3 regions of the Peribacillus sp. NPDC060253 genome follow, and region 1 is predicted to be linked to each of the others. Evidence: riboswitches for the same ligand, from Rfam matches in the RefSeq annotation. Region 1 holds a riboswitch; each other region holds the start of a gene.

Evidence for each region. Region 1 has a riboswitch for glycine ahead of ACFWE9_RS21700 (amino acid permease). Riboswitches for the same ligand answer to the same signal wherever they lie in the genome.
Region 2: it holds a riboswitch for glycine, as region 1 does, so the genes downstream of both, gcvT (glycine cleavage system aminomethyltransferase GcvT) here and ACFWE9_RS21700 (amino acid permease) in region 1, are expected to answer to the same signal.
Region 3: it holds a riboswitch for glycine, as region 1 does, so the genes downstream of both, ACFWE9_RS18565 (IS6 family transposase) here and ACFWE9_RS21700 (amino acid permease) in region 1, are expected to answer to the same signal.

What each region holds. Positions count from the first base shown of each region.
Region 1 covers NZ_JBHXAS010000115.1:11,558-14,319, reverse strand. Annotated here, with positions in the region: partial or broken gene ACFWE9_RS21710 (NAD(P)-binding domain-containing protein) at 87-200, shown strand; gene ACFWE9_RS21705 (hypothetical protein) at 227-454, shown strand; glycine riboswitch at 736-835, shown strand; glycine riboswitch at 839-895, shown strand; gene ACFWE9_RS21700 (amino acid permease) at 1,251-2,630, shown strand.
Region 2 covers NZ_JBHXAS010000002.1:111,971-117,380, forward strand. Annotated here, with positions in the region: gene gcvT (glycine cleavage system aminomethyltransferase GcvT) at 1-910, opposite strand, end outside; glycine riboswitch at 1,043-1,126, opposite strand; glycine riboswitch at 1,130-1,217, opposite strand; gene ACFWE9_RS01295 (DEAD/DEAH box helicase) at 1,585-3,273, shown strand; gene ACFWE9_RS01300 (YqhG family protein) at 3,251-4,048, shown strand; gene ACFWE9_RS01305 (YqzE family protein) at 4,101-4,286, opposite strand; gene comGG (competence type IV pilus minor pilin ComGG) at 4,413-4,799, opposite strand; gene comGF (competence type IV pilus minor pilin ComGF) at 4,792-5,271, opposite strand; gene ACFWE9_RS01320 (hypothetical protein) at 5,219-5,410, opposite strand, start outside.
Region 3 covers NZ_JBHXAS010000078.1:17,736-23,145, reverse strand. Annotated here, with positions in the region: gene speB (agmatinase) at 1-663, shown strand, start outside; glycine riboswitch at 854-953, shown strand; partial or broken gene ACFWE9_RS18565 (IS6 family transposase) at 1,450-1,609, shown strand; gene ACFWE9_RS18560 (ROK family protein) at 2,046-3,251, opposite strand; gene uxaC (glucuronate isomerase) at 3,489-4,892, shown strand; gene ACFWE9_RS18550 (glycoside-pentoside-hexuronide (GPH):cation symporter) at 5,043-5,410, shown strand, end outside.

The DNA.
Region 1 (2,762 bases):
TGCCTTTTATTTTACATAGTAAGAACTCTAGTAACAAATACGATAGATTAAATAAATGATGAACTATAATAATTAAGAAGGGACGAATGGACCATGGCGAAACAACAATCGGTGTGATAGGTTTAGCCGTAATGGGTAAAAGTCTAGCGTTAAATATTGAAAGTCGAGGTTATTCTATTTCTGTTTACAATCGTCCGTCTGAACTGTAAAGGGGGTATGAACTAAAATGAGTAAGGAAAAGAAAATCAAGCTAAAGAAGCCAAAGAAGTGGTGGGTATGGGTTCTAGCCATTATCCTCATTGCTAATATAGCAAGTGGTTGGGACAAAGAGGAAGTTGCTAAAGAAGAGAAGGAGGGTGCCTCTAAGCAATCCATACTGCTGCAAGGATTCTCGCGAGTCTCGCAATACTTCAATTTTCTCTTTTTCCATACATCAATTGTGTTAAAAATATAGACATTATATCCTTTCCCATCTTTAGATTTAGAAGTATTTTCAATGGACAAAAATGCCTAAATCCTTCGTTTTTCTCAGCATCCGTTCAAAAGTGGGTCGGTTTGCACCTACGATTCAACAAATTTGATTTTGTAAGTTAATAACTTCTAATTTATGAACTGTCAGAAAAATCGATATCGTCTATGTTTAAATTTCAGAAAATAAGCATTTTTCAGATAGTTATTGTAATTTCCATTAAAACCCGTTAAGATACAACTATTAAAGCAACTTTATATCAGCGGATGATGATTGTGGGAGAGACTAAACGTTGTTTAGCACCGAAGGAGCAAACCCTAAAAAGCAGGGAACTAATCTCTCAGGTAAAAGGACTACAATTGGACGCGTCTCTGGAGAGAGCCACAGGCCACCGAAGGAGTTAAACTCTCAGGTAAAAGGACAGAGGAAGATAGGAAGACCCCCCTATCTTTCCTTTGTCCTTTTTTGTATTTGGAAAGATAAAAAAAAGGAAAAAGAGAGGAGTATGCATTGAAATTTGTTAAAAAAAGAGTCAATCTATTGAATTCAACGATTAATGCACTATGTTTTTTCGCAAGATTGGCAGATTAGAAAAAAATTTAAAAAGGAACAGAATATGAATCTGTTATGAAAAAAATCTATATCTTGCACCTATTAAAGAAAGCGCTTACACGAGTGGGGTCATTCTCCCAGTACCTAATTATTTAACCCATTGAAGGATTGACCCTTTAGTCAGGAAAAAATCATAAATAGCCTATAAAACTAGAAAGTGGGAAATCGCATGCAGGAACAAAAGTTAGAGAGAGGCCTAAAAAACAGACATGTACAACTCATCGCTATTGGTGGGGCAATCGGAACGGGATTATTTCTTGGGGCAGGAAAATCTATTCATTTAGCAGGACCATCAATTTTATTTGCTTACATGATTACAGGCGTCATTTGCTTTTTAATCATGCGCGCACTTGGAGAATTACTCTTATCCAATTTGAACTATCATTCTTTTGTTGACTTTGTAAGAGAATATTTAGGTAATATGGCAGCATTTATAACTGGGTGGACCTACTGGTTTTGCTGGATTTCAATTGCAATGGCAGACTTAACAGCAGTTGGTCTTTATACCCAGTATTGGTTTCCCTCTGTACCACAGTGGATGCCAGGATTATTTGCGCTTGTCATTTTGCTATTTATGAATCTTGCAACCGTAAAACTTTTTGGCGAAATGGAATTCTGGTTCGCATTAATTAAAGTCATCGCTATTCTAGCACTAATTGTTATCGGTATTTTCATGATTATTAAAGGCTTTTCCACAGATTCAGGCGTAGCCAGTTTCACGAATCTATGGAGCCACGAAGGAATGTTCCCAAATGGAATAAATGGCTTTATCCTCTCATTCCAGATGGTAGTGTTTGCGTTTGTTGGTATTGAACTTGTAGGACTTACAGCTGGTGAGACAGAAAATCCAGAAAAAGTTATCCCAAAAGCAATCAATAATATTCCTATTCGGATAATAATTTTCTACATTGGCGCACTTATTGTCATTATGAGTGTTTATCCGTGGAACGCAATCATCCCATCGGAAAGCCCATTCGTCCAAGTATTCGTGGCTGTTGGTATCGCTGCGGCTGCTGGTATCGTCAATTTTGTCGTCCTAACATCAGCTGCTTCAGCATGTAATAGCGCAATCTTCAGTACAAGCCGGATGGTATACTCACTTGCCAAAGATAAAAATGCACCTGTGCCATTTGCAAAACTTAATGCCCGTAAAGTACCTGCCAATGCATTGGCCTTTTCAACTGTCGTCATTCTAATTTCCGTTGTATTGAACTATTTAATGCCAGAAGGAGTATTTACGTTAATTACAAGTATTTCTACAGTATGTTTCATTTTTATTTGGGGAGTTACTGTCATCAGTCATTTAAAATACCGCAAAACAAGGCCAGATCTAGCGAAAATGAACAAATTTAAATTACCACTTTATCCAATTTCTAATTATTTGATCCTTGCTTTCCTAGTGTTCGTACTTGTTGTGCTTGCCCTTTCGGAGGATACTCGTGTTGCCTTGTTCGTAACTCCTATTTGGTTTATTATGCTGATTGCGATTTATAAGATGCGGAAAACGGAGGTAGATCATTCGAATCAGAGGAAGGCAGCGGGAAATTAAGTGGCAATCTGCCCGCATTAATAAGCAACCATTAAGATATCTGAATGATCATATTTTGATGAGAAAAAGATTATTTTAGAATAGTTTTGTTAGCGCTTTCAAAAATGCTTGACATAATTAGCCACAACTACT
Region 2 (5,410 bases), on a different contig from region 1:
TATAACCATGACGAGGAATGCCACGGTCAATCATTTCAATTCCTACAAGCTTGCGAGAAGTCCCGTTCTCCTTTTGCTCAGCAAGAACTGCTTTTCCGAAAAAGTCAGCTTCCTTATCCACTTTAACCGCAAAGCCAATCCCGGCCTCTATTGGGGTGATGTCCGCTGAAAGCTCCTGCCCATAAAGCGGCAGTTTTGCTTCAAAACGCAGGGTATCACGGGCACCTAAACCTATCGGTTGTATCCCCTCTTCCTTGCCAGCATCAAGAATTGCCTTCCAAAGGGCCGGGCCATTTTCACTGCGGCTATATATTTCAAAACCATCTTCACCCGTATATCCAGTACGGGATACCATCGTGGAGATACCATTTATCATGACATTTTCCTTGAACTTGAAAAATCCAATTTCACTTAAGGCAGTATTTTCTGATAGTTTTTGCAATATCTTTTCTGCAGATGGTCCTTGAAGTGCTAGCTGTGTATAGTCACTCGATACATTCGTAATTTGGACATCTTCCGAAAGATTAGCTTGCAGCCAATTGAAATCTTTTTCTGTATTCGCTGCATTGACTACTAGCAGGTAATCATCCTCAGCCCTTTTATAAACGATGAGATCGTCTACCGTGCCTCCGTTTTCATAACACATAGCCGTATATTGGGCACCACCCTGTTGCAGCTTTGATACATCATTGGTCATCATCTTCTGTAAAAAAGAAAGGCTTCCAGGACCCTTAACATCCACTTCCCCCATATGGGAAACATCGAATAAACCCGCTTTAGTACGTACGGCTTCATGTTCATCCTTGATACCCGAAAATTGGACAGGAAGTTCCCAGCCGCCAAAATCAATCGTTTTCCCTCCGCATTCACGATAAACCTCAAATAGTGGTGTTCTTTTTAAATTGGTCAAAAAATGACCCCCCTCGGATTTTTTAAAATTTAAATCGGCTTCAAAAAGCTTCTTGTCATACCCATCAGAAATCCTGAGTCATGATGTAAAAAAAGCACAAAAAAGGACAGAGAAAGCCCGTTTGAGCTTTTTCTCTGTCCTGAAACCTGAAAGTTTACCTATATAATAGGTTTTCCCCTTTGGTGGCCATCCCAATACGGGCGGCGCTCTCCAGAGTTGCGTCCAATAAGAGTTCTTTTGCCTGAGAGATTCACTGCTAAGTTTGCTCCTTCGGCGCTACATCCGTAGTCTCTCCCCTTATCTTCACCCGCATATAAATGTCTACCAATGAAAGCAAGTGAATCACTCCCAACCATTAGTAAAGCATCGGAAGCATTTAAAGACCCCACACTCCAAAAACTTTCCGGAACCAATTGAATGATCTCCTTCAGTTATCATGGATAAAGCAGGAGCCTATAGCTCATACTAAGAGCACGCGAACTGCAAAATCGAGATAAAACGATTCATTTTTAGCGTTTGTAAATTAGAATTTTCTAAATATACTTATATCCTACCCTAAGAAACTTATCTCTGCAATATCTTTTGAAGATAAATATTTTTCTTACTTTACATATGTAATGTTCGGATTTTGACCTTATATTAAGGAATTTATGATTTAAGAGGGAGTTATTTCTATGAAAATCAATATATCCTTCAATTCTGAATGGAATGACGAGTTTCTACAAAAGATTGAGAATGATGGTCCATGGGGAAATTGGGAGCTGTATAAGCTGGCTGTTCAAATGGAGGAAAATCTCATCATCCCAGATTTTGAAGGTTTACAGGCGCCCAAGCACCTTCCGCAGTTAACCCCGCTTCCCCACCAATTGGAAGCAGCAAAACAAGTAGTGGAAAAGATGAATGGCAAAGCCATATTAGCCGATGAGGTAGGGCTCGGAAAAACAATCGAGGCTGGCTTGATCCTAAAAGAGTATATGATTAGAGGCCTTGTAAAAAAAGTATTGATCCTTGTACCGGCCTCCCTTGTGACACAATGGGCTTTTGAATTGAATACCAAGTTTCATATTCCAGCAGTCGTTCAGCGAAAAAGTTATGTTTGGGACTCCTGCGATGTGGTCATTTCATCCATAGATACAGCGAAACGCGCTCCACATCGTGATATTATTTTCAATCAGGAATATGACTTCATCATTATTGACGAAGCTCACAAACTTAAAAATAATAAGACGAAGAATTATGAGTTCGTCCAAAATCTGAAAAAGAAATTTTGTTTGCTCCTGACAGCAACTCCGATTCAAAATAAAGTAGAAGAAATTTTTCATCTTGTTTCGTTATTGAAACCAGGACACTTGGGAAATGCCTCACTCTTTTCAGAAAAATATAAAGGGAAAGGAAGGAACATAATTGAAGATGAACACCTAAAGGAACTGGTCAACACTGTTATGATTCGAAATCGGCGGGCCGATACTGGTATTGAATGGACAAAAAGGCATGTGGAAACGATCACCATTGAATTTTCCCCAACTGAACAGGCCTTGTACGACGCCGTTTCCCAATTCAAGCCGATTTCGGATGGATCAAAAGGTAGCGCCTTTTCGGCTCTCACCCTCCAAAGGGAAGCATGCAGCAGCAGAGAGGCGGTTTTTTATACATTAAAGAATATGAAAGCTAAATACGAACAACCTTCGCCTGACTTTTTGGCAAAGCTTGATGATTTATTTACTAAAGTGAATGAAACGGTTCAGAATTCCAAGGCTGAAAAAGCCTTGGAACTGATCAAGAAAATTGATGACAAAGTGATTATCTTTACCGAATACCGGGCCACTCAGCTATATCTGCAATGGTATCTACAACAAAATGGAATTTCCTCAGTCCCTTTCCGAGGCGGTTTTAAGCGTGGAAAGAAAGACTGGATGCGAGAATTATTCCAAAAGAATATACAGGTACTAATTGCAACAGAAGCTGGCGGGGAAGGAATAAATCTTCAGTTTTGTCATCACTTGATTAATTTTGACCTGCCATGGAACCCCATGAGACTTGAGCAAAGAATTGGGCGGATTCATCGGCTTGGTCAGGAAGAAGATGTGATGATTTATAACTTTGCCACGAAAAATACAGTGGAAGAACATATTATGAAGTTACTTTACGAAAAAATTAATTTATTTGAAAAAGTAATTGGTGAATTGGATGATATCCTAACCAAACTGGATATTAGCAACATTGAAGAATATTTAATTGATGTGGTCGGTGAATCCAAGACAGAGGGCGAAATGAAAATCAAGATGGATAATTTTTCGTCGTTAATTCAATTCGCTCAATCGATGAAAGAAGGTGAGGTCCATGCAGCAACAGGAAATTCATGATTTTTTACTAACATACTTTAATGCCAATGATTGTGAAATACTAGAAAATACACCAGCCCACCTAACAGTCCAATTGACGATCGAAATGGATAAAGAATTAATGAACCGTCCCTTTTATTGGCACTATCTAGAAAAAACAGGTGGCATTCCGAATCCAGCCAAGATTACTTTCATTACCAATCCAGAACAAGCTCCACCAGATTTGAAGGGAGAAATGATTCATTTTGGATCTCCTCGCCTACATCAGATCATTCAATCAACAAAAAAGCTTGCAGGGTATACTCGGCTTTTTGAGAATACAACTCAATCAAAAGGTGGGAATAATCCATTGTACCCCTGGCTAACCATGAATGTGAAGATATCTTATCAATGCGATCGTAAAAAAGATACCTTTATGTCGATCGGATTGAATTTAATCTCAGGCGAGATCATGGAAGGTTTTCACCATCGGGTTTTACCGGTTAAGGTCACCCCAAAAATACCGGATTACTCCTATACACTTTCACCGCTAATCATGCCAAAGAGTGGATTGGCAAGACTGGATACATACATCAGAAGAAGTTTCGAAGGGGATGACCATTCTTGGGCGGAAGAAGCCATATTGCGCTGGCAGAATGACTTGAATTTATTGGAGCATTTTTACAAAGATATGGATGAAAAAAGTGACAGCTATTATACCGAAAAAGAGGCATTAAAAGCGCAATATGAACCGAACATTAGAATCTCCATCATTAACGGAGGATTATTTTACCTTTCAGATAGAGCGTTGGGATAGGTAAACGTTGCATAATAAAAAAAACAGATGTCCTAGGATCAGGACATCTGTTTTATTTTTTGATATTATTCCTTACGAACATCGACAAAGCGAAAGGGACAATGCCAAACCAATGGGATATACCATGATTTTTATCCTCTTTTCTATGTCGGCGCTTTTCTTTACGTTCTTTTTTAGTCAGATTGAAATATTCAACAAGCTGTTGAGTCAGATATTTAATATAAGCATTTGTAGACATATAACATCACCCTATGCAAAGTATGCCCGGTATACGCCACTTTTATCCCTCATGTGTTTCATAAACACATCCCTCACCCTTCAGGCTCTTTTAATATGAGTAAACTAAGACTGTTGGCCTAGAACATCACACAGCCTGTTTTTCTATCCATTCTATCACTCTCCCCACTTCTGTATCGTACTGAATGATGACCCTGCCCACTCGGTCATTTATAGTTGTGGAAGTAAATTCAATATAAACATAAGGTCCATCCTGTTTCGTCAAGGAATACCGCACCACACCATTTGGGTATGAAATCTCCCCTTGAGTGATCTTGGGGATTTCTCCTACCCACTCTGCTGTCACATCCTTTACGGCAAGATGGACAAGATGATCTGCCACCAACGATTCTTCCACTTCTTTATAAAATTTTTTATCGATGATAAATTGATCGATCATTAATATCGTGAACATGATAAAAACACTCGCTACAATCATGACCATCGGGAAAACGACTCCTTTTTGATTATTCATCGACTTTCTTCTCATTTCTAAGAAAAGGATGAAATCTTCGACTGAAAGTAGTCCCTGCTTTATCCGTTATATGGATAACAATGAAACTGCCATCCTTTTTTACCTGGAATTCCGAAATATTTTGCAAGATGACCTCATGTCCCATACCATTCACACGCCTGCGGACCATATCTTCATATTGCTCAATGGATGATAATTGTTCGCCCGATAGCAAATATAATTTATTTCCCATTACATCCTGAACTTTAGAACTCCTGACCTCCTGCTGCATTTGCATAGTAAAGACCTCCCACTCTTTAGGGTGCAATTTCTCGCTTGACCCAATCTGGGTGTGAATGATTGAAAAAAGCTGTAAGACAAATAGAGATGTCGTCATTAAAATCATTAAAGAAAAAAGCATTTCGATCATTGTAAAGCCATCATTTTTTCGCAGCATCACAAATGGATTCACTTTTACCTGATGCATCTTCATAACGTACACACCCTTCAATCATTCCCGGTAATTCCCCGTTGTCCTTCCAAATCAATACATACGATCTTTTTTGGATAATGATTTCCTGTTCAAGTGCTTGAATTTCCCCATCCACGAATGCCGTCAATCTTTCATATAG
Region 3 (5,410 bases), on a different contig from region 1:
AGAAAAATCGTTTCAAAAGGTGCAATGCCGGTTGTTTTAGGTGGAGATCATTCCATTACAATTCCAGTAGGAAAGGGATTGGGTGAACTCGGGCCCTTTCATGTGATCCAGATTGATGCGCATTTAGACTGGGCAGATCACCGTTCAGGAATGCGGGTTGGACATGGAAGCTGCATCCGCCGCTTATCTGAAATGAATCATGTTCAAAAGATTTTCCAATTGGGAATTCGTGGAATCAGCAGCAGTATAAAAGAAGATGTCGATGCTGCCAGAGAATACGGAAGTGTCATCTTGTCTCCACGTCAAATGAGAAAGATGGGATTTGAACAGGTTCTGGAACTTATTCCAGCAGGTGAAAAATATTATATTACCATGGACATTGATGGCCTCGACCCATCGATCGCCCCTGCGACAGGCACACCTTCTCCTGGAGGCCTGCTTTATGATGAAGTCAACGAAATACTCCATGGGATTGCAAAAAGAGGAGAAGTAATCGGTTTTGATATGGTAGAAGTAGCTACTCCTTACGATCATGCGGGAATAACTGGACAAGTGGCAGCGCGCCTCTCATTAGACTTGCTTAGTTATGTTTTAAAAGAAAAAGAGAAAAACCAGGCTGCAATCAGCGATTATCAAGAGCAGAACTTCATAAAGAAGCATTAGTCTGTTAAATTTGAAAGCATTTGCTGATATAAAGTGATTTTCCTCCGTGTTATCTTTTCTTAGTTTCCTGAATAGGTATAAATAAAGAGGCGATTCCATAAAAAACACATAAGTAAATAATGTACAATCACCGAAGGAGCATGTTCCCAAAAAAACTTGGAACAAATCTCTCAGGTAAAGAACCACAATGAGACGCAACTCTTGAGAGAGCGTTTATAAAACGCCACCTAAGGGGAAGACTCTTTTTAGCATAGAGTTAAACTCTCAGGTAAAAGGACAGAGAAGGGAATGTTGCCATTACCTTCTCTGTCCTTTTTTGCGTGCAAAAACAGGGAACATGATATGGAGTGGCAGCAGCTATCTAAAAAAGAGGAAATAAGAATGAGTTTGCAGAAGAATGATTAAACCATTTTTGAAGCAATTGAAAGCGAAAGGCAGCGGCAACATCCAACATTAGAGTTGATCGCATCAGAAAACTTCGTCAGCCAAGATGAACGAACGGGCTTTGCCTCTCTAAAAATACCGTCCATTGGTGCATTAACCTGGAATGAAGATGGAGTTTAACATCTTCACCGACAAATGCTTTCCCTGTACGGGTAGTTCCAGGCATAACTTTCTTGATTATGTGTAAACATTTGATGCAGCCTGTTACTGCTAAAAAAATAAGAGAACCCCTTTGATCAAATGCCAGGCCATCTAACCACAGCATAAAATCATCCGATATGAACTTTCAGAATTTATCATTTTCTTCCATGTATATTCCGATTCCCTTGCCTTCAAGTATAGTACCTGTATCGTACAGTGGATTCCGAAGGTTAATGTTATCTAAGTGAATTCAGTGATAAACAAGCAGCCAAACGCTTTCTCAAGAAAGCATTGGCTTTATCGTATGTGTCCAGACGCCTGTCATAACAGTGGAAAAAACCACGCGTATCCTGTAGCCATTTAGTAGTTAAAAGATAGGGGAGAAGTCTGTTCAAAATCAGGTGAATTGTATCCACGAGCTGTTTGGATTAACCGCATAAAGTAGCATTCCGTTAGAAATCCTATTAGTTTTTTCAAATTCACATTATGTTTGCACCAGAACCAAATCCCATTAATTGAATCTTTTCTTCTTTTGTAAGTGTGGTCAAACGTACGTTCTTTTTTGGGTTATTGATTATTTGTGAATTTTTAAAAATAATAGAATTGGAAATTCTTATTGAAGGGAGACTTTATCTCAACTTCTAGATTAAGGGCTGTTCAGCAGCTAAAATTTAGGTTTAAGAGTAAATATCTGGGAATAAAAACCATAAAGCTTTTTTACTAAAGCTTTATGGTTTTTATAGCTGTTAGGAAAGCATCAGCCTAGTTTTCTGTGAGAAAGAATCCTTAACCTATAACTATTTGACAGACATATTATTCAGTGAATGAATATGTTCTATTGATTCAGGATATACAAAGTTAGGCATCGTAATTTCAAGAAAATTCTTAATCACCAATGCACACGCACCCAATTCACATGCTTTTTTTCCAATTGAGGATATTAATAATTCTCGATAATGAATTGTGGAGGAAGAAAGATTTTTCTTAATTTCATTTATAGAATCTGGGTATAGAGAAAGTAATTCACTATCAATTATTAGAACTTCAGGGTTATATATGTTGATGATATTATTCAAACCGATTGAAATATAATAGATGAAGTTTTCCATTTGTCTATGTAGTTCAGTATCGTTTTGATTAAGCCATTCTTCAATATGTTTATAAGTTATAGTACTAACTTGTTTTTCTTTAGAAAGTTGTGTTAAAAAGATTGACTCAGAAGCATATCTTTCCCAGCAGCCTTTGTTCCCACAAGCACAAAGGTCTCCTCCTGGTTGGATAATCATATGACCAATCTCTCCAGCATAGCCATCATGTCCTTTAGATAATTTGTTATTTATTACTATACCAAGGCCTATACCTGATCGAAGTGTTATGCATACCAAATTATCTGATTTATGAAATGTGTAGGCTCGTTCAGCAAAAGCTGAAAGATTTGCATTATTTTCAAGATATACGTTAACGTTTAACTCTTTTTCTAAATCATTCTTTAAGTCCACATCATACCAGTTTAACCGAGGAATATAATGAATGAGTTCATCTGTAGAGACAAGACCATGAATTGAAATTGCTACACCAATAAGTCCGTATCTAGACTTAAGGCATTCATTTTTATATTTATTAATTTTTTCAACTAGTATATCAAAGATATCCGAATAACTTGTCGTATGTATTTTAATAGTATCTGACGAAACAGGATGACCAAGAAGGTTAGAAAGAGTGAAAGAGATTTGACTATAATCTAAATCAATACCTAATGCATATCCTGCTGCTCCATTTAAAGATAGCATTATAGGTTTTCTTCCAACTTTTGAATGATCCTGCTGTGTCTCAATAATAATATCTTCATCAATTAAGCTTGCAATCTGTACTGAAATAGTGGCTTTTGTTAATGTTGTAATCTTAGACAATTCTGCCCTTGAAATTATTCCTGCTTCTACAATTTTACTAATAATTAAAGATCGATTTAATTTCCTGATATAAGCTGCATCACCAGTAGGCATAAATGTGTCCTCCAAATCTTAACTGACATTGTTCTTTATTATAGCATTTTCATTTGAAAAATATTGACTCTTAAATTAAAGAATTTTAATTGACTGAATTTTATAAACATGATAAATTATTTCTTATAATTAATTAGTTTACTAGTCGAACAAATTAAATTAACCAAAAATGAAAGTGTTTACATTGAGAGTTTTAATCTTATAAATTTGATTTTATTCCCCTAGGAGGAAAATAATATGAAATATTTTTTAGGAGACGATTTCTTACTTTCCACACCTACAGCAGTTCAGTTATATAAAAATACAGCAAAAGAAATGCCAATCTTTGATTTTCACTGCCATTTAGATCCAAAAGAAATTTTTGAGAATAAACATTATGAAAACCTTACTCAACTATGGTTAGCAGGCGATCACTACAAGTGGAGAACGATGCGAATGAATGGTATAGGGGAGCATTTTATAACAGGAGAAGCTAGTGATTGGGAAAAGTTTTTTGCTTGGTCTCAGACGGTACCATATTTAATTGGAAATCCACTTTACCATTGGACTCATATGGAATTAAAGAGCTTTTTTGACATTGATAAAAGACTTAGTCCCGATACCGCGCTGGAAATTTGGGAAGAATGCAATAAAAAATTACAAGATACGGAGTTTACACCGCAATCTTTTATTAAGAAATCTAATGTGCAATTTATTGGTACTACAGACGACCCTATATCTACTCTTGAATACCACCAATTATTAAACCATGATTCTACGTTTAAAACAAAGGTTGTACCAACCTTTCGACCTGATGGAGCACTGTTTATTGAACGTCCAACTTTTCAAGATTGGTTAAAGAATCTAGAGCAAGTAGTTCATCAACGAGTGACATCTATTGCAGAATTAATTAAAGGACTTCAATACCGAGTTGACTTTTTTCATGAAAATGGAGGCAGGGCAGCCGATCATGATATTCCTTACATGGAGTATAAAGAAGTAACTCTAGCAGAGGCAGAAACAATTTTTACAAAACGTATGAATGGAGAGTCGCTTTCACAAGAAGAATTGATCAAGTATCGATCTTTTCTTCTAAAAGAACTAGGGAAAATGTACGCTCAAAAACAATGGGTGATGCAATTACATATTGGGGCTATGCGAAATAATAATACAAAAATGAAAAATCTTTTGGGCTCGGATACAGGGTTTGATTCAATTGGAGAAGCAAACATCGCACGAGGATTATCGCATCTTCTTGATGCGCTTGACCAAGAAGATGCGTTGCCAAGAGTCGTATTATTTAATTTAAATCCTAAAGACAATCCGGTATTAGCCTCCATGATGGGGAATTTCTATGAAGAAGGCGTTCCAGGAAAAGTTCAGCTTGGTACAGCTTGGTGGTTTAACGACCACATTGATGGAATAGAGAAACAAATGAAAGATTTGGCTAACGTCGGGTTACTTAGTCATTTTATTGGTATGCTGACAGATTCTCGCAGCTTTCTTTCCTATGAAAGACATGATTATTTCCGTCGGATCCTATGCAGCCTAATCGGGAAATGGGTAGAACAAGGAAGGGTTCCAAACGATAATGTGCTTCTTCAAACACTGATTGAAAATATTTCCTATTACAATGCAGAGAAATACTTTTTACAGCGTTAATACAGGAATGCTCTTTTTGCTTATGAAAGATATTGTAAGTATCAAAGGGGGTGATAGTGCTTAAGGGTTAAAATAAACACTATTTCTGCTTCTTTATGAAAAGGTTTACAATACAGGGGTTATATATGGGAGAAAGAAGGGGATGGTTATATGGGATTACCAGTGGTTCCGGTTAAAAAGACAGCGGTCACCGCTTCTAAAAAGCTCACTTTTAAAGAAAAGTTGTCTTACGGTTTTGGTGATATTGGTAACGGCCTTATGTTTGATATGGGACAGTTATACCTTCTGAAATTTTATACAGATGTTTTAGGAATCTCCGCTTACTGGGGAGGATTGGTGTTTTTAATTTCTAAAATCTTCGATGCATTTGCAGATACAAGTGTTGGTGCATTTGTAGATTCAAGAACAAATATCTCAAAACGAGGAAAGTTCCGCCCGTTCATTTTATGGGGAACTGTTCCACTGGCATTAATGACGGTCATCTCATTCTTAGCTCCAGACTTTTCGGATAATGGGAA